One region of the Undibacterium sp. FW305-107 genome, then DNA from elsewhere that is predicted to be linked to it. Evidence: predicted binding sites of a transcription regulator. Region 1 holds the regulator's gene; the other holds the start of a gene.
What was found. The regulator LexA, encoded in region 1, represses DNA repair genes until DNA is damaged. The targets are predictions, from matches to a motif close to ACTGTATNNNNATACAGT.
Positions count from the first base shown of each region.

Region 2: the regulator LexA is predicted to act here: its motif matches at 10,252-10,269, upstream of ruvA (Holliday junction branch migration protein RuvA).

Region 1 covers NZ_JBYTAV010000018.1:22,325-37,494, forward strand. Annotated here, with positions in the region: gene AC3WQT_RS27370 (GGDEF/EAL domain-containing response regulator) at 1-410, shown strand, start outside; gene AC3WQT_RS27375 (sensor histidine kinase) at 670-1,998, shown strand; gene AC3WQT_RS27380 (LytR/AlgR family response regulator transcription factor) at 2,017-2,775, shown strand; gene AC3WQT_RS27385 (inorganic phosphate transporter) at 2,863-3,873, opposite strand; gene AC3WQT_RS27390 (DUF47 domain-containing protein) at 3,947-4,573, opposite strand; gene AC3WQT_RS27395 (replicative DNA helicase) at 4,718-6,106, opposite strand; gene rplI (50S ribosomal protein L9) at 6,273-6,725, opposite strand; gene rpsR (30S ribosomal protein S18) at 6,752-7,036, opposite strand; gene priB (primosomal replication protein N) at 7,046-7,345, opposite strand; gene rpsF (30S ribosomal protein S6) at 7,374-7,742, opposite strand; gene lexA (transcriptional repressor LexA) at 8,008-8,664, shown strand; gene lon (endopeptidase La) at 8,849-11,269, opposite strand; gene clpX (ATP-dependent Clp protease ATP-binding subunit ClpX) at 11,508-12,773, opposite strand; gene clpP (ATP-dependent Clp endopeptidase proteolytic subunit ClpP) at 13,041-13,667, opposite strand; gene tig (trigger factor) at 13,685-15,034, opposite strand; tRNA gene AC3WQT_RS27445 (tRNA-Leu) at 15,063-15,149, opposite strand.
Region 2 covers NZ_JBYTAV010000001.1:843,330-858,499, reverse strand. Annotated here, with positions in the region: gene AC3WQT_RS03975 (hypothetical protein) at 1-91, opposite strand, end outside; gene dapA (4-hydroxy-tetrahydrodipicolinate synthase) at 150-1,091, opposite strand; gene AC3WQT_RS03965 (UvrD-helicase domain-containing protein) at 1,441-3,732, shown strand; gene coq7 (2-polyprenyl-3-methyl-6-methoxy-1,4-benzoquinone monooxygenase) at 3,861-4,511, opposite strand; gene AC3WQT_RS03955 (porin) at 4,867-6,003, shown strand; gene AC3WQT_RS03950 (porin) at 6,383-7,444, shown strand; gene AC3WQT_RS03945 (2-keto-4-pentenoate hydratase) at 7,708-8,532, opposite strand; gene ruvB (Holliday junction branch migration DNA helicase RuvB) at 8,582-9,652, opposite strand; gene ruvA (Holliday junction branch migration protein RuvA) at 9,656-10,237, opposite strand; gene ruvC (crossover junction endodeoxyribonuclease RuvC) at 10,369-10,911, opposite strand; gene AC3WQT_RS03925 (GIY-YIG nuclease family protein) at 11,215-11,469, opposite strand; gene purH (bifunctional phosphoribosylaminoimidazolecarboxamide formyltransferase/IMP cyclohydrolase) at 11,548-13,113, opposite strand; gene AC3WQT_RS03915 (helix-turn-helix domain-containing protein) at 13,161-13,394, opposite strand; gene dusB (tRNA dihydrouridine synthase DusB) at 13,488-14,498, opposite strand; gene AC3WQT_RS03905 (NAD(P)/FAD-dependent oxidoreductase) at 14,821-15,170, shown strand, end outside.

The sequences.
Region 1 (15,170 bases):
TACCACCAAAGTATGTGGAACTGGAAATTACCGAATCCATGGCCATGAAAGATCCGGAGTTACTGATCAAGACCCTGCACCAGATCAAGCAACTGGGCATGAGTATTTCTATCGATGACTTTGGCACCGGCTTCTCTTCACTGAGTCACCTGCAAAAACTCGATGTAGACAAATTGAAAATTGACCGTGCCTTTGTCAATGAAATCCAGAAAAATCCGAGTGAAGGCAGCATTGCCAAAATGATTGTTCAACTCGGTAAAAATCTCGGGCTATCCATCATTGCCGAAGGTGTGGAAAGTGAAATGCAGGCAAATACCCTGCTTTCTTATGATTGTCATATCGCGCAGGGCTACCTGTACTCCAAGCCGTTGACACGTGATGATTTGCATACTTGGCTGGCAAGCAGATAAGTCCATGGCACGCAGCAGGCTGCATCTCGAGACCTGATGCGTGCACAGCCCCTCCCCTTCCGACGCTGCTGCGCCAACAACCATGCATATTAAATGAGGCATTTTTCATTCTGTCCTGCATTTTTTGCAGACTGTCGCAAGTCGCTGTCCAAGCAAGGACGATTTCCCTACAGTATCAACATGGACTGAAAAGTCGCAAGCAGCCAGTGCATGGCACTCCGGCTGATATGTCAGGGATAACCGTTAAAAGAGAAGCATCATGAATAATACCAATGCAGATACGATCAAGCAGCTCATGGCAGACCTCATGGCCTGGCTTAGCAAAAGCTTTGACACAACGGCAGCCTGGGTTACCAAATTATCCTGGTGGAAGTTTTTCTTATTTGCCATTATCACCATCACTGCAGGCAGCATGCTGCAAGACATGTTATTTACGTCTGAAGAAAATGTGGTGGTGACCAAAAGCAAATCACCCGGCAAATCAAAGAAAGCCAGCAAAATCACTGATGGCGACACCAGTATAGAAATAGACAATACTGGTCTGCATATCCGTAAAAACAATATCGATGGCAAGGGCAAGCAGATAGAGATTGATGAGAACGGCGTCCACATTCGTAGAGATGACGGTGTTGCTCCACCGGCTCCGCCAGTACCACCTGTGCCGAACTCTTCCGGCGCAAGCACGCCACCAGCACCGCCTGCGCCACCGAGTCCGCCATCTATCTCAGAAAGAGATGATATACACATCAAACTGCCTGCAGAAATAGCCAAGGAAATTAGCGAAGAAATCAATAACGCTGTTGCCGATGCCGCTGATGAAGAGGTACGCAGCTACAAGCGCACATCTTCCAAATGGTTCGCCAATTTCGTGGTCTTGCTGGTATTTGGTTTGTTTGGCATGAAAGCCTTGATGAGTGGCAAAGTACGCGCCGAAGAAAAAGCCAAGGAAGCAGGCATGGCAGCTGAGCGCGAATCCCTGTTACGCCAGGTCAGCGAAGCACAGATGCAAATGATGCAGGCACAGGTAGAACCACACTTCCTGTTCAACACCCTGGCTTCAGTTGAGTATTTGATAGAAACCGACCCACCACGTGCTGCTGCCATGCAGCGCAGTCTGATCGCTTATTTGCGTGCGGTGTTGCCACAAATGCGTGAAAATGCCAGCATCACCAATCTGGGACGCGAAGCGGATATGATCAAGTCTTATCTGGAATTGTTGAAAATGCGCATGGAAGAAAGATTGAATGTCGACTTCATCATGCCGGAAGGCTTGCGCAGTGCCTCTTTCCCGCCGATGATGTTGCAGTCCCTGGTCGAGAATGCGATCAAGCATGGACTGGAATGCAAGGCAGAAGGCGGCACCATACACTTCCGTGCAGAGGTGGCGCATAACAAGTTGCGCGTCTCTGTCAGCGATGATGGCCTGGGATTTGGTGCCATGCCCAGCAACGGTACTGGACTGGGATTACAAAATATACGCGAACGTCTGAAATTGATTTATAAAGAAAAGGGACAAATGATCATTACCCCTAATCAACCTAGCGGAGTTTGCGTTACTATAGAAATCCCTTACGAATTAGCCAACTAGATTTCAATTACGCTGACCATGCCTACTGCCATAATTGCTGATGATGAAAGACTGATGCGCGACCAGTTAAAGTCGCGCCTGGAACAAGTCTGGCCCGAGCTGGAAATCCTGGATGAAGCAAAGAATGGTGAAGAAGCCGTCGCCCTGGTAGAAACACATAAACCAGATTTGGCCTTCCTCGACATACGCATGCCGGTCAAAACGGGTCTGGAAGCAGCCAAGGATATAGGCAGCAAGGCACATATCGTCTTCATCACTGCCTATGATCAATATGCCATACAGGCTTTTGATCATGGCGCAGTTGATTATGTCCTCAAGCCTGCCGATGTAGAGAGGCTCACGCGTACGGTCGAAAGGCTCAAGGCCAGGTTAACAGCCCAGAGCCAGCCCAACGACATGAGTACCATGCTCTCGCAACTGGCCAAGCAAATGGGTATAGCCCCCAAGCCCGACTACTTGCAATGGATACAGGCTTCCATAGGGCAGGAGTTACGCCTTATACCGGTGGAAGAAATTCTATTCTTCCAGTCTGACGAGAAATATACGAGGGTGCAAACCGCCACTTATGAAGCCTTGATACGCAAACCTGTACGTGATCTGGCAGAGGAACTGGACCCTGCTCTGTTCTGGCAAATTCACAGATCCACTCTGGTGAACGCCAAGGCTATCTCAGGCGTGGTGCGCGACCTGCGCGGTCGCCATCTGGTGCAAATCAAGGGACTGACAGAAAAACTCGAAGTCAGTCGCAGTTTTGTACATTTGTTCAAACAAATGTAAGCTCCATCTCAGCAGCCTACCCCAATAAAAAAGCGCCTCAGTTTGTTCAACTGAGGCGCTTTTTCTTAAAGCGATGGCTGACTGGAATTACAAAATATGCTTGCCTATCCACCAGGCTATAGCTGCCACAAAAGCAGAAGCTGGTATGGTCAAAATCCAGGCCCATACAATATTGCCAGCAACACCCCAACGCACCGCAGACATTTTTTGCGCTGAGCCCACGCCAACAATTGCACCTGTAATGGTGTGCGTTGTCGATACAGGAATGCCCAATACTGTCGCCATGATCAAGGTGATAGCACCACCAGTTTCAGCACAAAACCCGCCGACAGGCTTGAGTTTGGTGATTTTTTGACCCATGGTTTTAACAATACGCCAGCCACCAAACAAAGTACCCAGACCAATCGCAGCATAACAGGAATACACCACCCATCCTGGTGGGCCTTTATCAGCCTCACTGGAATAACCAGCGGCGATCAACAGCATCCAGATAATACCCATGGTCTTTTGCGCATCATTACCACCGTGACCCAGACTGAATACCGAAGCTGACACCAATTGCAAACGGCGGAACCATTTATCCACTTTCCTTGGCGTCGATTTAACAAACAACCAGGATACGATCAGCATCATTACAGAACCAAGGAAAAACCCCAGCAATGGCGACAAGACGATAAACAATATGATCTTGTAAAGACCGGCAGCAATCAGGGCACCAGTACCTTCTTTAGCTACAGCAGCACCAATCAAACCACCGATCAAGGCGTGTGAAGATGAAGACGGAATACCGAAATACCAGGTCACCAGATTCCAGAATATCGCTCCGACCAGGGCACCGAAGATGACATAGTGATCAACGATAACAGGATCAATGGTGCCCTTGCCTATGGTTTTGGCGACAGACAGGTTAAAAACAAAAAAAGCAAATACATTGAATAAAGCCGCCATGGCTACCGCCTGGCTGGGTTTCAAAACCCCTGTTGAAACAACGGTTGCGATCGCATTCGCGGCATCATGGAAGCCGTTCATGAAATCGAATAACAATGCCAGTACCACCAATAAGATGATGACGTACAGGCTCATATGAAAGGATTGCATAAAAGTGAATTCCCTTGTTCGCTCTCTGCATTGACAGAGAACTGTTAGGCGTCAAAATAAAAGAGTCAGACGCTTAAGCGTTCTCAACAATAATGCCTTCTATGATATTGGCAACATCTTCACAACGATCCGTTACTGTTTCCAGTATTTCGTAAATCGCTTTGAGTTTGATGAGATTGCGGACATCAGGTTCATCGCGGAACAGTTTGGACATAGCAGCGCGCATGACGTGATCCGCATCCGATTCCAGGCGATCGATTTCTTCGCACAGCGCCAGGATTTCACGGGAATTATCCATGTTGTGCAACAAGGCGACGGCTGCTTTCACTTTTTCAGCACAACCCAGGCAGAGTTCTGCCAGGCGTTTGGCTTCTGGCGTAATTTCGCGGATATCGTACAGGGAAATAGTCTGACCGGCATCTTCGAGCAGATCCAGAATATCATCCATACGCGTAATCAGTTTATGGATGTCATCTCGGTCCAGAGGTGTGATGAAAGTTTTGTGCAACAACTCTATCGTATTGTAGGTAACAGTATCTGCCTGCTTTTCTATGCTCTCTATCGCGTGAACACGGATCTCCAGATCATCAAAGTTCGTCATCAAGGCAACCATTTCCTTGGAACCTTTGACACATAACTCTGCATGTTGATTGAAGAGTTCAAAAAATTTGCCCTCGGTGGGCATCAAGCGTCCAAACATTTTATTCTCACTGAAAATATAAGATTTCTAGAATTGTCCAGGCAAGCGCATGCAATCAAGCATGCCTGGCAACACTGTTCTACTTTTTAAGTCTTGATTTACTACTTTGCGTCTACCCACCAACACCAGCATTTTGCTTTGAAATTATTCACTATCACCGTAAATCGACAGGGAACCAACATAGTTGTCAAACTTGGTATATTCGCCCAGGAAAGTCAGACGGACACTGCCAATAGGACCATTACGCTGCTTACCAATAATGATTTCTGCCGTGCCCTTGTCGGGAGAATCCGGGTTATACACCTGATCACGATAAATAAACATGATGACGTCGGCATCCTGTTCAATCGCACCAGATTCGCGCAAGTCAGACATGACGGGACGTTTATTCGGTCTTTGCTCCAGAGAGCGGTTCAACTGGGACAAGGCAATCACAGGACAATGCAGTTCTTTTGCCAGGCCCTTCAGATTTCGGGAAATCTCGGAAATCTCGGTCGCACGGTTTTCACCGGCAGAGTTGGCTGACATCAATTGCAAGTAATCGACAATCACCAGGCCCAGCTTGCCGCATTGACGTGCCAGACGACGGGAGCGCGCGCGCAATTCTATCGAACTCAACGCTGGCGTTTCATCAATATACAGTTGCGCTTCATTCATCTTTTGAATGGCATGTGTCAGGCGCGGCCAGTCTTCATCGGTCAGCTTACCAACGCGCAGACGGCTTTGATCCAGACGCCCTACCGAACCCAGCATACGCATCGCCAGTTGGGCGCCACCCATCTCCATGGAGAACACGGCAACTGGCAAGCCGCTGTCTATGGCGACGTTCTCACCGATGTTCAGTGAGAAGGCTGTCTTACCCATGGATGGACGACCTGCAACAATGACCAGATCACCAGGCTGCAAGCCCGAAGTCATTTTGTCCAGATCAGCAAAACCGGTAGGCACGCCGGTAATATCATTTTGATTATCGCGGTTATACAGTTCATCAATGCGCTCAACCACTTGCGTCAGCAAGGGCTGAATAGCCTGGAAACCCTGGGCACCACGGGCACCCTCTTCGGCAATCGCAAAAATCTTGGATTCAGCCTCGTCCAGCATTTGCTTGACTTCTTTACCCTGGGGGTTAAAGGCATTACCGGAGATTTCATCTGCAACGGTAATCAGTTTGCGCAATACGCCACGGTCACGGACGATTTCTGCGTAGCGACGGATATTGGCAGCTGAAGGAGTATTTTGTGCGAGGGCATTCAGATATGTCAGGCCACCGGCATCTTCTGCCTTACCCGTACTGGTCAGCGCCTCAAAAACGGTGATAACGTCGGCTGGACGAGAGCTATTGATCAGTTTGACCATGCACTGGAAAATAATCCTGTGGTCATAACGATAGAAATCTTCTTCACCAATAAAATCGGCAATACGGTCCCAGGCTGCGTTATCCAGCAATAGGCCACCCAGAACAGATTGCTCTGCTTCTATGGAATGAGGGGGAACGCGTAAAGCGTCAATTTGAGGATCAGAACCAGCTTTCATGGCGCGCATTATAACCGTTAAATCAAATGACCAGAGCGTTCAAAGTACGAGAAGTTGGCGAGTTTGTGACAAGTTTGTGACAAACGGATAAATAGTGAAAAATTTCTCTCAAACATGAAAAAAGCCGGGTCTCCCCGGCTTTTTCCAGCAATTTGCAAAAAGCAAATTAAGCGTGTTCACCTACCACTGCAACATTAACGTCAACAACAACGTCAGTGTGCAAAGCAACAGAAACACTGTGCTCGCCAGCGATCTTCAACGGACCTTGTGGCAAACGTACTTGTGCTTTTTCTACTGCGAAACCTTGTTTAGTCAGGGCTTCAGAAATATCAGCATTAGTGACGGAACCAAACAAACGACCATCAACACCAGATTTTTGTGTGATTTGTACGGTCAGACCGGACAGTTTTTCGCCTTGAGCTTGAGCTGCTGCCAATTTGGCTGCTGCTGCTTTTTCCAGTTCAGCGCGTTTTGCTTCGAATTCAGCAACTGCAGCTGTCGTAGCACGACGAGCCATACGTTGTGGAATCAAAAAGTTACGTGCATAGCCGTCTTTAACGCGAACTACATCACCCAGATTGCCGAGATTAACGACTTTATCCAACAGAATAACTTGCATATTTTTCTCCTTTACCTTGTCGTCAATTACGCTGTGTGCAAATCAGTGTATGGCAGCAACGCGAGGTAACGTGCACGTTTGATTGCAGTGTCAACTTGACGTTGATACAGCGCTTTTGTACCGGTCAAACGTGCTGGCATGATTTTGCCGTTTTCTTGCACGAAATCTTTCAGTGTGTCGATGTCTTTGTAGTCAACTTTTTCTACATGTGCTGCTGTGAAGCGGCAGAATTTTTTGCGCTTGAACAAAGGGTTTTGTTGTTGGCGCTTTTGCTTCAATTTGCTTTTGTCGAATTTTTTACCGAATGCCATTTTTGGCTCCTAATCTAGTAAATGTGTCCCGAATTCAGTGATATGAAAAACGAGACTTTTGCTATTGCGATTTTTGCGCGCTAAAAAACCAGTGAATTCCATGGTCTGTTCCAGGGCAATTTCTGTAAAACGCTGGGATATTTCACCAGCAGCCATCGCAGAAATTTCAAACTCGACCTGCCGAACCGTGTTCGCCTCACGAGTTTCTGAACTATGCATCAAGGTAGCAGAAGCTATCGGGATACCGGCCGGGGTGTAACGCAATGCGCTTTTTTCCACAATCCGGGCTACGAGCTTCAGCTGATTCACTATTTTTTTACGCGACCTTTGTCAATTATTAAGCAGCAGGCGCTTCAACACGTTGCGCTTTTGCAGCATCTTCTTTCTGAACAGCTTTCATCATAGGAGAAGGTGTTGTTTCTGCTTTTTTCAATTTGACTGTCAGGTGACGCAAGACAGCATCATTGAATTTGAATGCTGTTTCCAACTCGAGCAGAGTTTCAGCATCGCATTCGATGTTCAAGCAAACATAGTGTGCTTTTGCCAGTTTTTGAATCATGTAAGCCAATTGACGACGGCCCCAGTCTTCAACGCGATGGATTTGACCACCACGGGCTACAACACTTGCCTTGTAGCGCTCGATCATTGCAGGAACTTGCTCGCTCTGATCTGGATGTACGATAAATACGATTTCATAATGACGCATATATTCTCCTTGTGGACAATAAAAATAGCCCGCCTCGGCGTCAAGACGAGTGCGGGAAGAGGAAAGCCGACAATAATAACCCAGTTTTTCATATTGATCAATTGGATCAGTGACTTAGGCAATTTTTCAGTCCGTTCTTTTGAGTAAGTGCGGTATTTTTTTCACATTTATGCTTAATCGAAGGCATTTTGACTTGCATATTCAGCTCTACTGTATAAAAATACAGACTGCTTGTATATACAGCACCTTAACACTAGAAAACGCCATGCTTAAACTCACCGCTCGCCAGGAGCAAATCCTGAACCTGATTAAAGACGCCATCCAAAACACGGGCTTTCCCCCTACCCGTGCCGAGATTGCGACAGAATTGGGATTCCGTTCAACCAATGCTGCAGAAGAACATCTGCAAGCCCTGGCACGCAAAGGCGTCATAGAAATTGCCGCGGGCACTTCACGTGGCATACGACTGCTGGAATCTGAGTTGTCCAGCCATATCACAGGCAAGCAACTGGCACTGCCTCACCCCGCCCTATTGCAACTGGCCCTGCCACTGGTTGGGCGCGTTGCCGCCGGCTCGCCGATACTAGCCAGTGAACATATAGAATCCACTTACAACGTAGATCCGGCCCTGTTCTCTGCCAAGCCAGACTTTTTGCTGAAGGTGCGGGGCATGTCCATGCGCGATGCTGGCATACTTGATGGAGACTTGCTGGCAGTCAAAAAAGCCGACAGTGCACGCAATGGCCAGATCGTTGTCGCCCGCCTCGGTGATGATGTGACCGTCAAGCGCTATAAGAAAACTGGCAATCTGATAGAACTGATGCCTGAAAACCCGGACTACCCCGTCATCAAGATTGGCGATACTGAAGAAGATTTCGCGCTGGAAGGTCTGGCTGTTGGCCTCATGCGCAACTGGGTTTGAGATCAGCCCGGGCGTGATTCAGCCCTCTCATTTGCATCATGCCCGGGCAGCATCTCAAACTTATTAATACCTGCCCACTGGCAAGTTCTGATAAGCAACTACCATAAAAAAAACGTCCGGATATCCGGACGTTTTTTATTTCAGAGCAACAGATTTAGCGCTCGACAACTTATTGCCCAACAATTTAGTGCTTGACCACGGTAGTATCCGCAGGCGTTTCAGTTGGTGCCGTGGCAGGTGTCGCTGCAGCCACTGGTACCGGCTCATCCACCAAAGGAACAGGTTGTGTTTCCAGCGCGATTTCCAGGACTTTGTCTATCCACCTGACCGGGATGATTTCCAGTTTGTTTTTGACATTGTCCGGGATCTCAGCCAGATCCTTGGCATTTTCCTCAGGTATCAAGACTGTCTTGATGCCACCACGGTGAGCAGCCAGCAATTTCTCTTTCAAGCCACCGATAGGCAATACTTCACCACGCAAGGTGATCTCACCTGTCATGGCAACATCAGCACGGACTGGAATGCCAGTAAACACTGACACCAAAGCAGTTGTCATGGCGATACCGGCAGATGGACCATCTTTCGGTGTTGCACCTTCCGGTACGTGGATATGGATGTCGCTCTTCTCGAACACATCCGCCTTGATACCCAGACGCTTGGCGCGACTGCGTACCACTGTGCGAGCTGCTTCGATGGATTCTTTCATGACATCGCCCAATGTACCTGTGCGGATGACACCACCTTTACCTGGCATGGCTACGGCTTCTATGGTCAGCAAATCGCCACCCACTTCAGTCCAGGCCAGACCGACCACCTGACCAATCTGGTTATCTTTAACGGCAACGCCAAAGTCATAGCGACGTACACCCAGGTATTTATCCAGATTTTTTGAATTGACCGTGGCTTTTTTCTCGGTCTTTTTCAACAAGAGCATTTTCACGACCTTGCGGCAAATCTTGGAGATTTCCCTTTCCAGCGAACGCACACCGGCTTCACGGGTGTAATAGCGAATAATGTCGCGTATTGCACTTTCAGCCACGGTGATTTCGCCTTCTTTCAAACCATTGTTCTTGATTTGTTTAGGCAGCAGATAACGTTGCGCAATGCTGGTTTTTTCATCTTCGGTGTAACCCGACAGACGTATAACCTCCATCCTGTCCAGCAAAGCTGGCGGGATATTGTAGGAATTGGATGTCGCTACAAACATCACGTCGGACAAATCGAAATCGACTTCGATATAGTGATCTGAGAAAGTGTGATTTTGTTCAGGGTCCAATACCTCCAGCAAGGCAGATGAAGGGTCGCCACGGAAGTCAGCTCCCATCTTGTCCACTTCATCCAGCAGGAACAAAGGATTACGCACACCAACCTTGGACAAGCTTTGCAAAATCTTGCCTGGCATGGAGCCTATGTAAGTACGGCGATGACCGCGAATTTCTGCCTCATCACGCACACCACCCAGGGCCATACGCACAAACTTGCGGTTTGTTGCGCGGGCGATGGATTGCCCCAACGAGGTTTTACCCACGCCCGGAGGACCTACCAGACAGAGGATAGGTGCTTTGAGCTTGTCGACGCGCTGTTGCACTGCAAGATATTCCAGGATGCGTTCCTTGACCTTATCGAGGCCAAAGTGTTCGTCTTCCAGCACTTTTTCAGCATTCGTCAAATCATTGTTGACCTTGGATTTTTTCTTCCATGGCAAATTGACGATAGTGTCGATGTAGTTACGCACGACAGTAGCTTCTGCCGACATAGGCGACATCATTTTGAGTTTTTTCAACTCATTCTGTGCTTTGTCGCGGGCTTCTTTAGGCATCTTGGCGGCCAGGATTTTTTTCTCCAGCTCGTCAATATCAGCGCCTTCTTCACCCTCGCCCAACTCTTTTTGTATCGCCTTGACTTGTTCGTTCAGGTAATACTCACGCTGGGATTTTTCCATCTGGCGCTTGACGCGGCCACGAATACGTTTTTCAACTTGCAGGATATCAAGTTCACCTTCGAGCTGACCCAACAAATGTTCAAGACGTTTGGCCACACTGAAAATTTCCAGGATGACTTGTTTTTGCTCCAGTTTCAAAGGCAGGTGCGCGGCGATGGTATCAGCCAGGCGACCAGCATCATCAATGCCGGACAGGGATGCCAGGATTTCAGGAGGGATTTTTTTGTTCAGTTTGACGTATTGGTCAAATTGCTGAACGATAGTACGGCGCATTGCCTCTACTTCCGACTCATCACCTTCGTCAACGGCGATAGGTGTCAGATCAGCAAAGAAATGCGATTCAGAATCATGTATCTTGCTGATGCGCGCACGCTGCGCACCTTCGACCAGCACCTTGACGGTACCGTCGGGCAATTTCAGCATTTGCAGAATATTGGCAATACAGCCAATTTCGTAAATGTCATCTGCTGAAGGTTCATCCTTGGCAGCAGCTTTCTGGGCAGCAAGCATGATGCTCTTGCCCTGGTCCATGGCGGCCTCGAGAGCCTTAATGGATTTGGGGCGGCCCACAAACAGGGGGATTACCATGTGCGGGAATACAACGACATCACGCAGTGGCAACAACGGCAATTGGGTTTGTTCGGTAATCAGAGTAGTCGTCATGGCGCACCTTTCATAAATACTGGTTAACAATGTTGGCGCACTGGGCGGAAACACAAGCCCATTCTGGAAAAAAACAATAAAAAAAGCCACTCAGAGAGCTTCTCCGGGTAGCTTTACGATTGAAGCCAGAATCGTTTTGTTAATCCATTGTACTTCGAATCAAATTAAAACAAGGCAAAATAAATAAAAAATGGGGAGTTAGCTCCCCATTTTTCTTACTTCGTGGCAAACAATGCCATCAGGCACCTGAAACTTTTGGTTGCTCATGGTAAATCAACAAGGGTTTTGCACCATTGGTGATCGTACTTTCATCAATAACGACCTTTTCCACATTCTGGTGGCTAGGCAAGTCATACATGACATCCAGCAAAGCATGCTCAAGGATGGAACGCAAACCACGGGCACCAGTTTTACGCATAATCGCTTTTTTGGCAATTGCCTGCAAGGCAGCCGGGCGAATTTCCAGTTCAGTACCTTCCATCTCAAGCAGTTTTGCATATTGCTTGATCAGGGCATTTTTTGGCTCAACCAGAATCTGGATCAGGGCAGCCTCGTCCAGTTCATTCAAAGTGGCAATCACAGGCAGACGGCCAACCAATTCTGGAATGAGACCGAACTTGATCAAATCTTGTGGCTCAGCATCCTGCATGACTTCGCTGGCGCTCTTTTCTGCCTGGCTCTTGACGCTGGCAGAAAAACCTATGCCGCTGCGCTCTGAACGGTCGGAAATGATCTTGGCCAGGCCATCAAACGCGCCACCGCAGATGAACATGATGTTTGTGGTATCAATCTGGATGAAATCCTGGTTAGGATGCTTGCGGCCACCCTGAGGCGGCACAGATGCCATCGTACCTTCAACCAGCTTCAGCAATGCTTGCTGTACGCCTTCACCGGAAACGTCACGGGTGATCGAAGGATTATCAGATTTACGGGAAATCTTGTCGATTTCATCAATATAAACGATACCTTTTTGCGCGCGCTCGACTTCATAGTTGCAATTTTGCAGCAATTTTTGAATGATGTTTTCTACATCCTCACCGACATAACCTGCTTCTGTCAGTGTAGTCGCATCAGCGATCACGAAAGGCACATTCAACATGCGTGCCAGGGTTTGTGCCAGCAAGGTCTTGCCGGAGCCGGTTGGCCCTACCAGCAAGATATTGCTCTTTGCCAGTTCAACATCGTCCTTTTTACCCAGATGCTTGAGGCGCTTGTAATGGTTGTACACCGCTACAGCCAGAATACGCTTGGCACCCAACTGACCAATGACGTACTGGTCCAGCAAATCAGTGATTTCTTGCGGCGTAGGCAATTCAGTTTTCGCGCTGGCAATATTATCAATTTCGGACACTTCGTCACGAATGATGTCATTGCACAAATCGATACACTCGTCGCAGATGAATACGGATGGCCCTGCTATTAATTTTTTAACCTCATGCTGACTCTTGCCGCAAAACGAGCAATAGAGCAACTTTTCTCCGCTGGAGGATTTTTTATCGGGCATGATACGTATATGAAATAAACAAAATTAATCTATGAAACTGGTGATTAAGCCGCGGCTTGACAGGATTTTACTCAGGCTTCGCCCACGCAAATTAAGCACAAATTTCCTCAGCTTCTTGGACTTGCATATTACCTGCAAAAACGGCTTTCGTCATGACATCAATATGCAACTATGGGGAGCAATGAGACATTATAGAACAGAATAAAAAAACGCCCGGACCATCAAGGAACAGGCGTTCTTTTTTGACAAGCTACGTGGTTAAGTGACTTAAGCGCGATGTGCCAGCACTTTGTCGATCAGACCATATTCCGCAGCAGCATCTGCTGACATGAAATTATCACGATCTGTATCTTTAGCAATTTGCTCCAGGCTACGGCCGGTTTTTTCTGCCAGTATGCCATTCAGGCGCTCACGCAAATACAGAATCTCACGCGCCTGAATTTCAATATCAGATGCCTGACCTTGAGCGCCGCCCAGAGGTTGATGAATCATGATACGGGAATTCGGCAAAGAAAAACGCTTGCCTTTGGCACCTGCAGCCAGCAAGAAGGCGCCCATGGATGCCGCCAGGCCTGTACATAAAGTCGACACATCAGGCTTGATGAACTGCATGGTATCAAAAATCGCCATACCTGCAGAAACTGAACCACCCGGGGAGTTGATGTAAAGTGAAATATCCTTATCAGGATTTTCACTTTCCAAAAACAGCAATTGTGCAACGATAAGATTAGCAGCCTGGTCATTGACTGGACCAACCAGGAAAATCACACGCTCCTTGAGCAAACGGGAATAGATGTCGTATGCACGCTCACCTCTACCACTTTGCTCAATCACCATAGGCACCATGCCCAGCATGTTTGTGTCCAGTGCCGAATTACGGATGATGCCTGTCATGTGTTTTCCTTTATTTGTTACGCTTGTGCGTTGTTACCCATCAATTCGTCGAAAGGCAGAACTTTGTCTGTTACTTTCGCTTTACCCAACACATAGTTAACGACGTTTTCTTCTAATACAAGGGCTTCAACTTCAGCCAGACGGTTGCGGTCGCTGAAATAATATTTAACGACTTGCTGTGGGTCTTCATAGCTTTGAGCGAAATCTTCAACTTGCGCTTTGATTTGTTCAGTAGTTGCTTGCAAGCTGTTAGCTTTGACCAGTTCAGCCAGGATCAAACCCAGACGAACGCGACGCTCGGCTTGTGCATTGAACAGATCAGCAGGGAATGGTACGTCATTGACGTTCATGCCGCGTTGCGCCATGTCTTGACGTGTCATTTCCGCCAGGCGCTCGCTGTCTTGGGCAACCAGAGTTTTAGGCACATCGAATTCAACCGTTTTAACCAGTGCATCCATGACGCTTTCTTTGGTCTTGGATTTAACACGGCCACGTACTTCACGCTCCAGATTTTCCTTGATGTCTGTACGCATCTTGACCAGATCACCATCTTCTACGCCCAGCATTTTGGCAAATTCGGAATCTACTTCAGGCAGGTGTGCCCATTCCAGCTTTGTCAAAGTGATGGTGAATTCTGCAGTCTTACCGGCTACATCCTTGCCATGGTAGTCTTCAGGGAAAGCCAATGGGAAAGTCTTGGATTCGCCAACTTTCAAACCGATAGTTGCTGTTTCAAACTCAGGCAACATGCGGCCTTCGCCCAGCACAAATGCAAAACCATCAGCTTTGCCACCAGCAAATTCGACGCCGTCGATCTTGCCTACGAAATCTACTGTAGCGCGGTCGCCATTTTGTGCGGACTGGTCTGCACCACCGTCACCATGCGCGCCCTGCTCGCCTTTAACGTGGAAATGTACGCGTTGCTTGCGCAGGATATCGATAGTTTTATCGATTTCAGCGTCAGTCACATCCGATTTGACTTGCTCTACTTCAGCAACAGACAAATCACCGACTGTGATTTCTGGATACACTTCAAAAGTTGCATCGAATGCCAGGCTGCCTTCGGCCACGTCTGATCCAGACTTTGGCTCTATGCTTGGGTAACCAGCAACACGCAATTTGTTTTCATTTGCAGCAGCAGCAAAAGCCTGGCCGACTTTGTCGTTCAGTACTTCTGTTTCTACTTGATAGCCGTATTGTGCAGCTACCATTTTCATAGGTACTTTACCAGGACGGAAACCAGGCGCTTTTGCTGTACGTGCACGCTGCTTCAGACGTTTTTCAACTTCCGATTGCACATCAGCGACCGGGAAAGAAATCGTCAAACGGCGTTCCAATTTATCTAAAGTTTCGACTGCAGTTGCCATGAAAATCGTCCAAATAGTAAAAATTCTGTGGTGCGAGGAGGGGGACTCGAACCCCCACACCATTGCTGGCGTCAGGACCTAAACCTGGTGCGTCTACCAATTTCGCCATCCTCGCGGGATGTATGTTTTATGTTCA
Region 2 (15,170 bases), on a different contig from region 1:
GCAGCATAGTCATGGCAGCAGCTGGCTGGCTATATGAAATCATGGCAGTGGCCAATATGGCAAACAAAGGATAGGGACGTAGCATCATCATTCAAGAGGAAAATAATTGAAGCCGCATTATCCTTTGCCTGGACTGAGCGGGCAATGCCCTATTGAATAGCGGTGAGTTTTGCTATCGCACTCAATAGCTTGTCTGCCGTTTCTGCGCTGGCTGTTTGCATGGGTGGCCGCAGGCTGGCCTGTATTCTGCCTGACGCCGCCAGTGCTGCTTTCAACGGCGCAGGATTGGGCTCTTCAAACAGTGCCTGCATGACGGGCAGCAAGTGATAGAAAATTGTCCTGGCCTGTTCAAGCTGACCTGCATTGATATGCGCATGCAAACTCAGGAACAGATCGGGGCGTATATGTGCAGATGCCAGTATGCCGCCTGCACCACCGAGACAGAGGGTGGTGAACAATTGGTGGTCTTCCCCTGTGAGCACTTGAATATCCCTGTCCATGATGAGTTGCATGGTGGCTTGCAGATTACCACCACAATCCTTGATGGCGACGATATTGGGATGTTTGGCCAGTTGCTGCAAGGTCGGTAATTCCATATTCACACCAGTGCGGTAAGGAATGTTATACAGCAGCACAGGTATGACTGATGCATCGGCAATTTCATGGAAGTAGTGCAAGATGCCTGCTTGTGAGGGCCGTATGTAATACGGTGGCGTCACCAGTACGCCAGCAGTTTGTCTCTGTCCTATAGCTGCCAGCCTGTGCAAGACTTGCCCCATGTGATTACCGCTCAAGCCCATGATGACCTGGTGGGCAGGAACCACAGCCAGCACGGCGTCCAGCACCTGCAATTGCTCTTCTTCACTGAGAGCGGCAGCTTCACCGGTGGAGCCACAGACGACCAGGCCAGTGACACCTTCCTTGATCAACTTATTGGCAAGTGCCTGCAGTGCTGGGAAATCCACTTCCGCCTCTGCGCTTGCACAAAACGGTGTGATCAGTGCGACCCAGATGCCTGAAAAATCAGTGCGTCTGGTCTGATGGTCAGATTCAATATGTGTATTACTGGAATTACTGATGCTGCTGGACATACTTGTTCTCCTGTGGACCGGTAAAAAGACCCGCAGGGAGTTGACATGAAGCGCAAAGGGAGGATTACCGTTTTTGCCATCCTGTCAGCTCACCTGACGGGACAGCACGCCCCGGTCAGATGAGCGTCTGTTTCTTGGCTTTAGCAAAGACCATACACAAAGCAGTGTTGCCTTGTGTGTGTAACTGATCTTTGACTTGAGTTTGCATAATGAAAATGAAATTTCTATTGCGATTGAAATGATTATCTGCGGATGGGATGTAGCTTGTCAAGGCTTCATCTAGTAAGAAAATTTTAGCCCTCCGGGATCGCCTTGGAGCGTACCCGGCATAGTCCCGTATAATCCGTCTATGCAAAATTTACTCCACAACTTAAATCCTGAACAACTTGCTGCGGTGACTTTGCCAGCGCAGCCTGCCCTGATTTTGGCTGGCGCAGGTTCCGGCAAGACACGTGTGCTGACGACCCGCATCGCCTGGCTGATACAGACGGGCCAGGTTTCGCCTGGTGGTATTCTGGCCGTGACCTTTACCAACAAGGCCGCTAAGGAGATGCTGACGCGTTTGTCTGCCATGTTGCCGATTAATACACGCGGCATGTGGATAGGCACTTTCCATGGCCTGTGTAACCGCCTCTTGCGTGCGCATCACCGCGATGCCGGTTTGCCATCGACGTTCCAGATACTTGATTCTGGCGACCAGTTATCCTTCATCAAGCGTTTGCTGAAGGCCAACAATATCGACGATGAAAAATTCCCGCCCAAGACTTTGATGTATTTCATCAATGGTGCCAAGGACCAGGGTTTGCGTGCAGCGCAGGTCGATGCCTATGATGACTTCAACCGCAAGCTGGTTGGCCTGTATGATTTGTATGATGCCCAGTGCCAGCGTGACGGGGTGGTTGATTTTGCTGAACTGTTATTACGTACCTATGAATTATTGAGCCGCAACCAGCCACTGCGTGAACATTATCAGGATCGCTTCCGCCATATTCTGGTTGATGAGTTTCAGGATACCAATGATTTGCAATACAAGTGGTTGAAGTTGTTGGCAGGGGAGGGCAGCAGAAAAGGTGGTGCAGTGTTTGCAGTCGGTGATGATGACCAGAGTATCTATGCCTTCCGTGGTGCCAATGTGGGCAATATGTCGGCCTTTGAGCGCGAATTTCAGGTGCAGAACCTGATCAAGCTGGAACAGAATTACCGTTCGCACGGCCACATCCTTGACAGTGCTAACGTACTCATCGAACATAATAGTAAGCGTCTGGGCAAGAATCTGCGTACTGATGCAGGTCATGGGGAGCTGGTGCGCGTCATGGAATCCAGCAGCGATATCCAGGAAGCCAACTGGATCATAGACGAAGCCAAAAACCTCATACGTGAAGGTTCTTTGCGTAGCGAGATCGCCATCCTGTACCGATCGAATGCGCAATCACGTGTGATTGAACATGCACTGTTCACGGCGAATATTCCCTACCGCGTGTATGGCGGCCAGCGTTTCTTTGAGCGTGCCGAGATCAAGCACGCCATCGCCTATCTGCAATTGATGGATAACCCGCATAATGATTCTGCCTTTTTGCGCGTAGTGAATTTCCCTACCCGTGGCATAGGTGCGCGCTCGCTGGAGCAATTGCAGGATGTCGCCAGGCAGCAAAATATTTCCATGTATGCTGCTGTGCCTTATGTGGCTGGCAAGGCTGGCTCTTCATTGGCATCTTTCGTCAAGCTCATAGAAGGTGCTCGTTTTGAAACCCAGAACCTGCCTTTGCCCGAGATGGTCAAGATCGTGCTGGAAGTAAGCAGCCTGCTGACGCATTACCAGACTGAAAAAGAAGGCGCGGACCGGATAGAAAACCTGGAGCAGCTAGTCAGTGCTGCCACCCTGTTCGTATCAGAAGAAGGTTTTAACAAAGAAGCACCAGCCTTTGCCGGCCCTGCCAGTAGTGCGGCAGTCTTGCTGGAAAGCGGGAATGGCGATCAGATCATTGATGCTGACGCAGCACTGCCAACGGTGATGTCGCCCTTGTCGGCCTTCCTCTCCCACGCCTCTTTGGAGGCAGGCGACAATCAGGCGCAAGCAGGGCAAGATGCCATGCAGTTGATGACCGTGCATTCCGCCAAGGGCCTGGAATTCGATGCAGTCTTCATTACCGGCCTGGAAGAAGGTTTGTTCCCACATGAAAACAGTACGCAGGAAGACAGTGGTGTAGAAGAGGAACGTCGCCTTATGTATGTGGCGATTACCCGTGCGCGCCAACGCCTGTACCTGAGTTTTTCACAAACCCGCATGTTGCATGGACAGACCCGTTACAACATGCGTTCACGCTTCCTTGATGAATTGCCTGAGGAGTCATTGAAGTGGCTTACACCGCGTGTACAGCCTACCTGGTTCGGCAATAAAAAATCTGCCTGGGATGAAGCGCCGGATGATGCTGCCAACCGCATCGCTCAGACTTTCAAGAAGAGTAATGACAGCATGAGCTGGCGTATAGGCCAGAATGTGGAGCATGCAAAATTTGGTGAGGGCGTGATTGTCAATCTGAATGGCGGTGGCGGTAGTGGCAGCTTGCGTGCCCAGATCAATTTCGGCAAATTCGGTATGAAGGAGCTGGACCTGAGTATTGCGAAACTGGAAAAAATATAAAAGAACTGTCCAGGAAAAAGACGAGCGCAGGGTGAATCAATCACCCTGCGCTTTTTTATCAGATTTCCCGTTGTACAAAAAACAGGGCAGCCGGGCTAAGTGCTCAACTAAGTGCTCAACTAAGTTGCTCAAATATAGTAAGCCGTTGTCGTCATGACCTTGGCCATCAGCTTCATGCCTGCCTGGACGGGGACTGGTAGTTCGCTCGCACCTAAAGCCTGAGCAGCTGTGCCGTGTGCAATTTCATCCAGACGCATTTGTTCTACCACCGCGCGTGACCTCTGATCTTCTGTGGGCAAGTTTTTCATATGGCTGGCCAGATGCGCTTCCACCTGTTTTTCTGTCTCAACTACAAATCCCAGACTGACCGCATCGCCAAATCTGGCGGCCAGCGCGCCGCAGGCATAGGCCCCGGCATACCAGAGCGGATTCAGAAAGCTGGTATGTGAATTAAGTTCGTGCAGTCTTTTTGCGGTCCAGGCTAAATGGTCTTCTTCTTCTATGCCGGAATGCTGGAATTGCTGGCGTATCTCTTCTGTATGTGCATTTGCGCCCTGAGAGTCATACAGAGCCTGAGCGCAAATTTCACCCACATGGTTGACGCGCATTAAACCTGCGCTATGTGCTTTTTCCTGTTCGGATAAATTGCTATCTGGCAAATCATGGCCGGGGTAAGCTCTTCTGGCAATTGCCTGGCCACTGACCACGCGCAGGGCGCGGTCAAACTTGCCGATCAGTTGGTCCAGGCTACCCTTGGGAGATGTTGTTAGGAAGTTCATATTGTTTTTTGGAAATGCCATGGTTGAGCAATATTGAGCTAATAAAAAGCAGCTATTAATGACCTATTGTAGAAAGGAATATGGATTTACGCCATCAGACCAAGTCTGGAAACCTACAGAAAACTTAAGATTCTAATAATAAGAAAGTAGATGCTTGTTGCGATAACGCCACATAAAATTTGCTTAAAAACGATCGTTCGCAAATTCTCTTTGCCCTAATTCCTTTAATTTGTTTCAATGGAATCTAGCTTCTTAATCAGCAGGTTTCGAAGTCTTGGCAAGACTAAATTTGTAAAATAATGGCCGAAGCATTTCAGTGTGGCCGCATAAATTAATAATTTTGGAGACGCTTTCAATGAAAAAATCGATACTGGCATTCGCAGTCTTGAGCGCATTTGCAGCAACCGCTTCAGCACAATCTTCAGTCGTCATCTACGGTATTATCGACGCAGCCGTTGTAGCCACTACCAACCAGACAGCAACTGGTGGTTCCAAATTCTCCATGGATGCTGGTCAGTTACTGACCTCCCGCTGGGGTATCAAAGGTTCTGAAGACCTGGGTGGTGGTTTGAAAGCAAACTTCAATCTCGAAGGCACATTGGCCAATGACACTGGTACAGCCGGTGCCGGTTTTGGTGGTAACGTATTTAATCAGGCAGGTAATAACACATCGCTGTTCGATCGTCTGGCATGGGTAGGTTTGTCTGGTGCTTTCGGCTCCGTCACGCTGGGTCGTAACAATATTGTTGGTGTGGATTCTGTTGGTCTGGCTGATCCTATCAGCCTGGCACACGCTGGTTCCAATCCTAACGTGATGTTCAGCGCCCTGAACGCAGGCGCATTCTTTGGTGGTTTCGGTACTAACCAGGGTGGTACTGCTCTGCGTCAAAACAATTCCATCAAATACGTTTCTCCACTGATGTCTGGCTTCGGCGGCGCGCTGATGTATGGCTTCGGTGAAAAAGCAGGTGACAACACAGCAAGTAACTATGCTGGTTTGTCTGGCTTCTTTACAGACGGCACTAACGGTGCAGCGCTGTCTTATGCCAAATTGAAAGACAATTCCGGTGCAGCCTACTTGGCTGGTTGGGCTGGTGGTGCCAAGTTCAAAGTTGCTCCATCTGTAATGTTGCGTGGTACTTACTCCAACAACAAAGTAGAAGGCAATATCAAGATTGATGCTTTGCCAAACGCAAATGGCCGCAAGATTGCTGTGATAGGTCTGGGTGCAGATTTCACTCTGTCTGATCAAATGACTTTGACTACTGCTTATTACAACACCAAACGCTCTGGCGATATCGACGGTAAAGCAGATCAATATATCTTGCTGGGTAAATATGCATTCAGCAAACGTACAACTGCTTATGCTTCCCTGACATATGCAAAAGCTGGTTCTGTAAATGCACAAGATGTTTCCCTGGCTTTGGGCATCATCGGTGCAGGTAATAGTTCTGCAACACGTACAGCAGTTGGCGTATTGCACGCATTCTGATTGTAGACAGTTAGATTTACTTGCAAAGGTCGCGTAAGCGACCTTTGCAATTTTGTTTTTGCTTCACTTTTAGTGTTAATAATGTAAGTTTTCAGCAACTATTTCGCTTAGTCAAGCTTGCCTTAATTACATTGATGTTGTTGCTTTTAATGCAATTTATGTTGCTTATACGAGACATAATCCCCCCATATTCCCTCCAAAAGCTGATTTAGCTTGGCTGCCTGACACCATTTTTGGTCAAATACGTTAACTTCTTTTTAGCTGTCTTGTCGGTTCTTAAGTATTTGCGCGTTTCGTGCGATCAATTTTTTGGCTCTGTTTTGCGCGAACTGTGCTTAATGTAGTTCATATCAATGTGAAATCCTTTGGAGAAATATCAATGAAAAAATCACTCATCGCTCTGTCAGTTTTGGCTGCTGTTGCTGGTACAGCGCAAGCTCAATCTTCCGTAACTATCTACGGTGTAGTCGATATGGCTTTGCAACATCAAAACACTGGCGATCCTGCTGGCTCTACTCTGGGTCTGGATAGTGGTATTCAATCCGGTTCCCGTCTGGGCTTCAAAGGCTCTGAAGATCTGGGTGGCGGTCTGAAAGCAAATTTCCAATTGGAAATGGGTATCAATGCTGATACAGGTAGCTCTGCTCAAGGTGGCCGCGCATTCGGTCGTCAAGCTTACGTAGGTTTGTCTGGTGACTTCGGTGCGGTTAACTTCGGCCGTCAATACACACCAGCATTTATCGCTATCGACAGCTTCGATCCGTTCGGCACTGGTATCACTAGCGGTACAGCAGGTAGCGGCACATCCGGTCTGGGCGCTGCAGCTTACTTCGACCACGGTGGCGTTCGTATGAACAACTCCGCAACATACTCCACAGCTAACCTGGGCGGTTTCACAGGTACTCTGGCTTATGGCTTCGGTGAAGTTGCTGGTAACACAACAGCTGGCCGTTATATCGGTTTCTCCGGTGCATACTCTGCTGGTCCTCTGATGGCTGAACTGGCTTACAGCAATGCACAAAATGCTAACGGCTCTAATGCAACTAAGAGCTATTTGCTGGCTGGTACATACAACTTTGACGTTGTAACAGCACACGCTGGTTTCTCTTCTATCAAAGATGACGGCGCAGGCGCAGCTGCTCTGGATCGTCGCGTTTGGTTGCTGGGTGCAACAGTACCAGTTGGTTCTGGCAACATCATCGCCAGCTACATCCGTTCTACTAACCAAAACAGCCTGATCAAAGAAGCTAACGGTACACAATTGGCTCTGGGTTACACATACTCCCTGTCCAAGCGTACTAACCTGTACACTTCTGTATCTCGCGCAACTAACGACGCAAACATCAACCTGGGTAGCGCTGACTCTTCAGCAACATTCAAACCAGTACCTAACGGCGCAACAGTTCGTCTGGTTAACGTTGGTATCCGTCACAAGTTCTAATTTTATGCTGACTAGCTCAGTATAAAAAAGAGTTTGGCAAGACTGAAAAAGCACTCCTGTGGGAGTGCTTTTTCTTTTGAAATTAAGATGTGGGTGCTTGCATTGCGGGTTTTTGACTGCTGTAAGGCAAGCTGATTGTAATACCCAAGCAGATTTGTAAGGCATAAAAAAAGCTGACATGATGCATGTCAGCTTTTTTTATTTTTTAAAACTGTTCGCTTTTAGATGAGGATCGTTTCTAATTGCAGCGAGTTTAACTACTTTTAAGCAAAACTGACGCTCAGACCCGGTAAAGGAATACCAGAGAAGGCTGTCCCCCAGGTTTGCCCGGCTTGCACGGGATAGGCGTCAGTCCAGGTGCCGGTGGTGATGATCTCTCCTGCCTGTAAGGGCGGGAATTGCGGCTGTTTTTTCAGCAGGCCATGCAGGTACCAGATTGCATGCAAAGGGCTGTCCAGCACGTTGCTGCCATAACCTGCACTCAGCAAAGAACCATCACAAGACAGCGAGACGCTGGCATTCGCCAGCAACTCAGCCAGATGCTGGCGGCTGGCGCTCGACAAGATACGCGGCTCACCGATCAACAGGGTGCCGTGCAAACCCAGCGCTGCGATTGCGTCGGCAGCCTCAAATTTCCAGTCAGGGTAGGGGCTGACAACGATCTCTATGCCATGCGCCATCCACTCCAGGCAATCTGCCAGCTCTTCTATGCAGGCATCGGCGGCGGGTGTTCTGCCGAGCTTGAATACCACTTCCGGTTCTATGCGTGGTTGCAGTGCGCCTGTCAGGCTTTGATAGGTATGGTTGTCTTCAACGTAGCGCACTGTGCTGTCAAACAGGCTGCTCCAGATAGGCTCACGTATGGCGGCTTTTTCGCCATATTTGGTCCACAGTTTGCGATTGGTAAAACCCAGTTTGCGGCCTATGCGCACTTCGCCTTCTGCAGCACGTATGGTGTCGGATGCTTTTGCGATTTCATAAGCATCGTGAATACTTAAATCAAATTGCGAACTCAGGGGGCTCAAGTGTTGGGTACGTGCTCTTGCCTCAAGAAAGGTATAGGCATGTTGTTCGGCTAGTAAGGACATGGCATCAAGTTTGGTTAGATTGAGCACAAACCATGGGGAGATCAAGGTATTAAGAACCGCCCCATAAGTCACCGTTGTTGCCCGATCTGGGCATGGTTACGCCAAAATGTTCATAAGCGGACGGGGTTGCTATCCGGCCTCTGGGCGTGCGTTGCAAAAAACCCTGTTGTATCAGATAGGGTTCCAGTACATCTTCTATGGTGTCGCGTTCTTCACCTATGGCTGCAGCGACATTGTCCAGACCTACCGGGCCACCACCAAATTTAAAGAGGATGGCTTCCAGCAGTTTTCTGTCCATCAAATCAAAACCAACGGCATCGACATCCAGCATCTTCAATGCAGCATCAGCAATATCTTTGGTGATTTCACCATTGCCCTTGACCTCGGCATAGTCGCGTACCCGTCGCAACAGGCGATTGGCAATACGTGGTGTGCCACGTGCCCGCTTGGCAATTTCACGCGCACCATCAGCTTGTATCGGTGCGCCCAGCAGTGATGCTGAGCGGGTCACGATCTTGGTCAATTCTTCCGGCGTGTAAAACTCCAGTCGGGCGACGATACCAAAACGGTCGCGCAACGGGTTGGTCAGCATGCCGGCACGGGTAGTTGCTCCGACCAAAGTGAAAGGCTGTAAATCCAGCTTCACCGAACGGGCTGCCGGGCCTTCGCCTATCATGATATCGATCTGGTAGTCTTCAAGCGCCGGGTACAAAATCTCTTCGACTACCGGTGACAGGCGATGTATCTCATCAATGAAGAGCACATCATTGGCTTCCAGGTTAGTCAGCAGGGCTGCCAGGTCACCGGCACGCTCCAGCACCGGGCCAGAAGTCTGGCGCAGGTTAACCCCCATCTCACGCGCAATGATATGTGCCAATGTGGTTTTACCCAGGCCTGGCGGGCCAAACAGCAGGGTATGATCAAGTGCTTCACTACGCTGTCTTGCTGCCGTGATAAAAATCTCCAGCTGGCCACGTATCTTTTCCTGGCCCACATATTCATCAAGCTGCTTGGGGCGCAGGGCACGCTCTATTGCCTCTTCATTGGGCGAGCTCGGCGTGGCCGAGATAATGCGCGGCTCGCTGAAGTTGGAAGAAAGATTGTCGGTCTGTATCGTCATCGCTTAACCCTTGGACAATGCTTTCAATGCCAGCTTGATGCCGTCAGAAACGCCACTGCCTGCGGGCACGGACTTCATTGCCAGCAGAGCTTCCTTGTCAGAATAACCCAAGGCCTGCAAGGCATTCAGGATGTCGGCGCTATGGTCACCTGCTGCCAGTGCTGCAGTCGCATTACCCAGGTCAGCACCGAGCTTGCCTTTGAGTTCCAGCAGCAGGCGTTCAGCAGTTTTCTTGCCTATCCCAGGCACACGGGTCAGGCGTCCGGCTTCCTGCAGGGTGATCGCCTGTGCCAGGTCGGCTACCGACATGCCAGACAAAATGGATAAGGCAGTACGGGCACCGACACCGCTGATCTTGATCAATTGCTTGAAGGTGCTGCGCTCTTCTGCCGTGCCAAAACCAAACAGTACGTGTGCGTCTTCGCGTATCGCCAGATGCGTCAGCAAGACTATTTTTTCGCCCAGATGTGGCAGGTTATAGAAAGTGCTCATGGGTACGTCGACCTCATAGCCTACGCCCTGGCAATCGACCAGCAATTGCGGAGGATTCTTTTCTATCAGAGTACCTGCAATGCGACCTATCATGAGACTGCTTCCATACTGTATGAATAAGCAGTGATAGTAAACGATTCTGGCGCGTTTGACGAGGCAAATACGGGGAAATTATATGGATATTGCGATATTGCAATGTTGCAATGAAATGAGTTCTGCAGTTGCTAGCCTACCAGGCGTCCGCCCTTGACGCGCAAGCCCTTCTTGGCGAGTCCTGGCGCAATTGCGCCCAGCGTCGCCAGGGTATCACCACTATGCGCATGGCAAATCGCCACGCCCAGCGCATCGGCGGCATCGCTACCAGGCAAGCCGGACAAAGCCAGCAAGCGCTGTACCATGTCCTGTACCTGTTCTTTCTTGGCGCGACCATGACCAACTACGCCTTGCTTCACTTGCAAGGCCGTATATTCTGCCACTGCCAGATCTGCCGCCACCAGCGCACAAATCGCCGCACCGCGGGCTTGCCCCAGCAACAGGGTGGATTGTGGATTGACGTTGACGAAGACTTTTTCTATGGCCGCACAATCAGGCTGGTAAGTACGTACTATTTCTGAAACGCCTGACAAAATTGTCTTCAAGCGTTCTGGCAAAGTGCCATCGATGGTCTTGATCGTTCCTGAGGCGATATATGTCAGCTTGCTGCCCTGTTTATGAATGACGCCAAAACCGGTGGTGCGCAAGCCGGGGTCTATGCCTAGGATTTTCATGGATTGTTTTGTTGGTAACGGTGTCTGGTGCTAGTTTGCTGATGTTGCTGAGCAGCTCTTGCTGGTGAGTATAGCGTATCAGTGTGGGCTTTTATTTGTTGCTATGTGAGTGGGCGATTACTTTTTATTGTTATTTGTGATTGATACGTGTCGCATGCGACTTGCCGCACATTTGCGGATGGCATTAGTGAACAACCAACGCACTAGGCTCTAGCCTGCACTGGAGCGACGTTAAGATTGGTTATGGCACGTCAGCGGTAAGGAGCTTGGCGAGATTCAGATAATATCCAAATACAAATCCCGTCAGTAAGGATTGGTTTCTTCAATTAACCTGATCTTCCATCCACACTTCCAGGCCTTGATCTGTTTTTCACGCTTAATCGCAGAAAGAATAGAGTCAGTCTGTTCAAACCAGACCAGTTGATGAATCCTATATTCGACAGTAAAACTGTCGACGAAGTCATTCTTATGCTGATAAACACGTGCAATCAAATCGCTGGTGACACCAACATATAAAGTGCCATTTCGAGCACTGGCCAATATATAGACGTAAGCCATAAAAAAAGAGAATACAGAATGAAAACGGCCCTGAATAATCAGGGCCGCACATACATCATTTAATACTTCAACACCACATCAATGACGGAAATGACGTGTACCCGTGTAGACCATCACCACACCACGTTCATCCGCAGCATCAATCACTTCCTGGTCACGCATGGAACCACCCGGGTGGATCACGCAGGTAGCACCTGCATCCACCACCACATCGAGGCCATCGCGGAAGGGGAAGAAAGCGTCAGACGCTACTGCAGAACCAGTCAAGGTCAAACCAGCATTCTGTGCCTTGATCGAGGCGATGCGGGCAGAGTCTATGCGGCTCATCTGGCCTGCGCCTACACCCAGCGTCATGCCGTTGCCGCAGAAGACGATAGCGTTTGATTTCACATACTTGGCCACGCGCCAGGCGAACATCATGTCAGCCATTTGTTGTGGAGTTGGCTGCAATTTTGAGACGACACGCAGCTCTTCCTGCAAGACGTTTTTGGCGTCAGGTGCCTGTACCAGCAAGCCACCACCAACACGTTTCATATCGTATTGATTGAAACCGTCACCCAGAGAAATTTCCAGCAGGCGCACGTTTTGTTTCGCTGCAAAAATCTGTTTCGCTTCGGCAGTGAAAGATGGCGCGATCAATACTTCAACGAATTGCTTGGCGACGATTTCAGCAGCCTTGCCATCAAGTTCGCGATTGAAGGCGATGATGCCGCCAAACGCAGAAGTCGGGTCAGTCTGCAAAGCCTTGCTGTAAGATTCAAACGGTGTCGCACCCAGGGCTACGCCGCAAGGATTGGCATGCTTGACGATGACGCAGGCAGATTCAGCGAAAGACTTCACGCATTCCCATGCTGCATCAGCATCAGCTATATTGTTGTAAGACAGTTCCTTACCTTGCAATTGCTTGTAGTTGGCCAGCGAGCCTTCGAGGGACTTCAGGTCGCGATAGAAGGCCGCTGACTGGTGCGGGTTTTCACCGTAACGCATTTCCTGCACTTTTTCAAAATGCAGGTTCAGGGTTTGCGGATAGGCGCTGCGTGTGGTGTGTGCCTTGTCTTCACCCAGGCTGGTCAGGTAGTTGGTGATGGCACCATCGTATTGTGCTGTATGGGCAAATACTTTTTTCGCCAGCGTGAACTTGGTGTCATAGCTGACGACGTTTTGATTCGCCTTCATCTCTGCCAATACGACAGCATAATCAGCCGGGTCAACAATGACGGTCACGTCTTTATGGTTCTTGGCAGAAGAACGCAACATGGTCGGGCCGCCGATGTCGATATTTTCTATCGCATCTTCGAGTGAGCATTCACCTTTGGCGACAGTTTGCTGGAACGGGTACAGGTTGACCACCACCATGTCTATGGTAGGGATGCCATGCTGTTCCAGTGCTGCCACATGTTCAGGGAAATCACGGCGTGCCAAAATACCGCCATGCACTTTAGGGTGCAGGGTCTTGACACGGCCATCGAGCATCTCAGGGAAGCCGGTGTAGTCAGCTACTTCGGTAACAGGCAGGCCATTGTCAGCCAGCAGTTTGGCTGTGCCACCCGTGGACAAGAGCTTGACACCGAGCGCAGACAATTCACGTGCAAATTCGAGCACACCGGTCTTGTCGGAGACGGAAATGAGGGCTTGTTTGATCATGATTTTTGATTTGAGTAAGGAAATCGGTGTCAAGCCTCGCGGATGGATTAAAGCAAACCGTGCTGCTGCAATTTCTTGCGCAAGGTATTCCGGTTAATGCCCAACATATCGGCGGCTTGTGACTGGTTGCTCGATGCGCGCGTCATGACCATTTCCAGCATAGGTTTTTCAACGGCTAACACGACCATGTCGTAAATATTGGATGCGGGTTGCTCGCCCAGGTCACGGAAATACTTTTCCAGGTTCTTGTGGACGGCGTCTTGAATGCTATCTTTGCTCATGCTGTTTTTATCACTGTTCGGTTATGCCAGGCGGCGGGTAGTCCATGCTTCATGGACGGCAAGACAAATTGGTTTTTGTGAAATTGCTTTGTCTTATGCTGCCAGTTTTTCTTCAAAGGGGCGGTATTGTAACCGCTCCCCAGCCATGTGATCAAAAAAACTGCTGACGGCGGCAAGTTGTTCATCACAATCCGTCAGTAAGTTCATTTGTTGCCGGAAATCTTCACCACCTACCAGGTCTTGCACATACCAGCCTATATGTTTGCGTGCCGTTCGTACGCCAAGGTAGTCACCATAGAAGGCATAGTGCGCTTTCAAATGGGCATCCATGAGTTCACGAACTTCAGAAATCAGTGGGGCAGGTAAGTGCTCTCCGGTATCGAGGAAATGGGCGATCTCGCGAAAGATCCACGGTCGGCCTTGCGCCGCCCGGCCTATCATGATGGCGTCAGCACCAGTGGCCTCTAATACATATCTGGCTTTTTCCGGTGTCGTGATGTCGCCATTGGCAACTACGGGGATATTGACTGCAGCCTTGACGGCAGCAATGGTGTCATATTCGGCATCACCCTTATAGCCATCGGCACGGGTGCGTCCATGCAGGGTCAGCATTTGTATGCCAGCCGCTTCTGCCATACGGGCAATGTTCAGGGCATTTTTATTGGCCCTGTCCCAGCCGGTACGAAACTTGAGTGTGACAGGCACATCGACTGCGCCAACCACCGCATCCAGTATCTGCCCGACCAGGCTTTCATGCTGCAACAAGGCAGAGCCACACCAGGCATTGCAGACCTTTTTAACCGGGCAACCCATGTTGATATCGATGATTTGTGCACCTTTATCAACATTATGCCGGGCGCAATCGGCCAGCATCTGTGGATCAGCACCGGCAATCTGCACGGCCTTGGGTTCCATTTCGCCTGCATGGTTGGTACGGCGCGTGGATTTTTCTGTTTCCCAGAGTTTGGGATTGGATGCCGCCATTTCAGACACGGCATAGCCCGCACCCAGTTCCTTGCACAACTGACGGAAAGGTCTGTCAGTCACACCAGCCATGGGAGCGACAAAAATATTATTACGCAGCACGTAAGAGCCGATTTGCACGATCAGGGAAGGGGGAAATTCGAAGAAGCGCTATTCTACCTGAATCCTGCCTAAATATTCGGCAAAATCGTTACCACTCGTAAGGAATATTTTTATCTATATCACATGCTCAAGCGATAGTATAAATCTGGCTAAATTGTCAGTCTTTTAGACTTGCATTTCTAAATTACTGTAGTAAGTGGGATACCAACCAACACTAGTCAGCATGTGTGTATACTCTGATTGCAATTTGTTATATTGACTCTGGACAAAGTGCATTCCCGTGGCCCCGATACCTAACTCGCCGCCAGGGGAATACATTTTTTATATTAAGGGAGTCGTCGTGAACACGCAAAACAAGGAGGCAGTACATAGAATTACCATCGTTGGCGGTGGTGCAGGCGGGCTGGAACTGGCAGTTCGTCTGGGCAAGAAATTAGGAAAACGCGGCAAGGCCGTCATTACGCTGGTCGATGCCAGCCGCACTCATTTGTGGAAACCTTTATTGCATCAGGTTGCCGCAGGCACCCTCGACAGCCATGCCGACGAGCGCGAATACTTTGCCCTGGCCAGATCAAATCATTTTGATTTCCGTTTGGGACGCATGGATGGTTTGTCGCGTGACAAGAAAGAAATCTACCTCGCTCCTACTCTTGATGAAAATGGCATAGAGCTGCTGCCACGCCAGGCCAT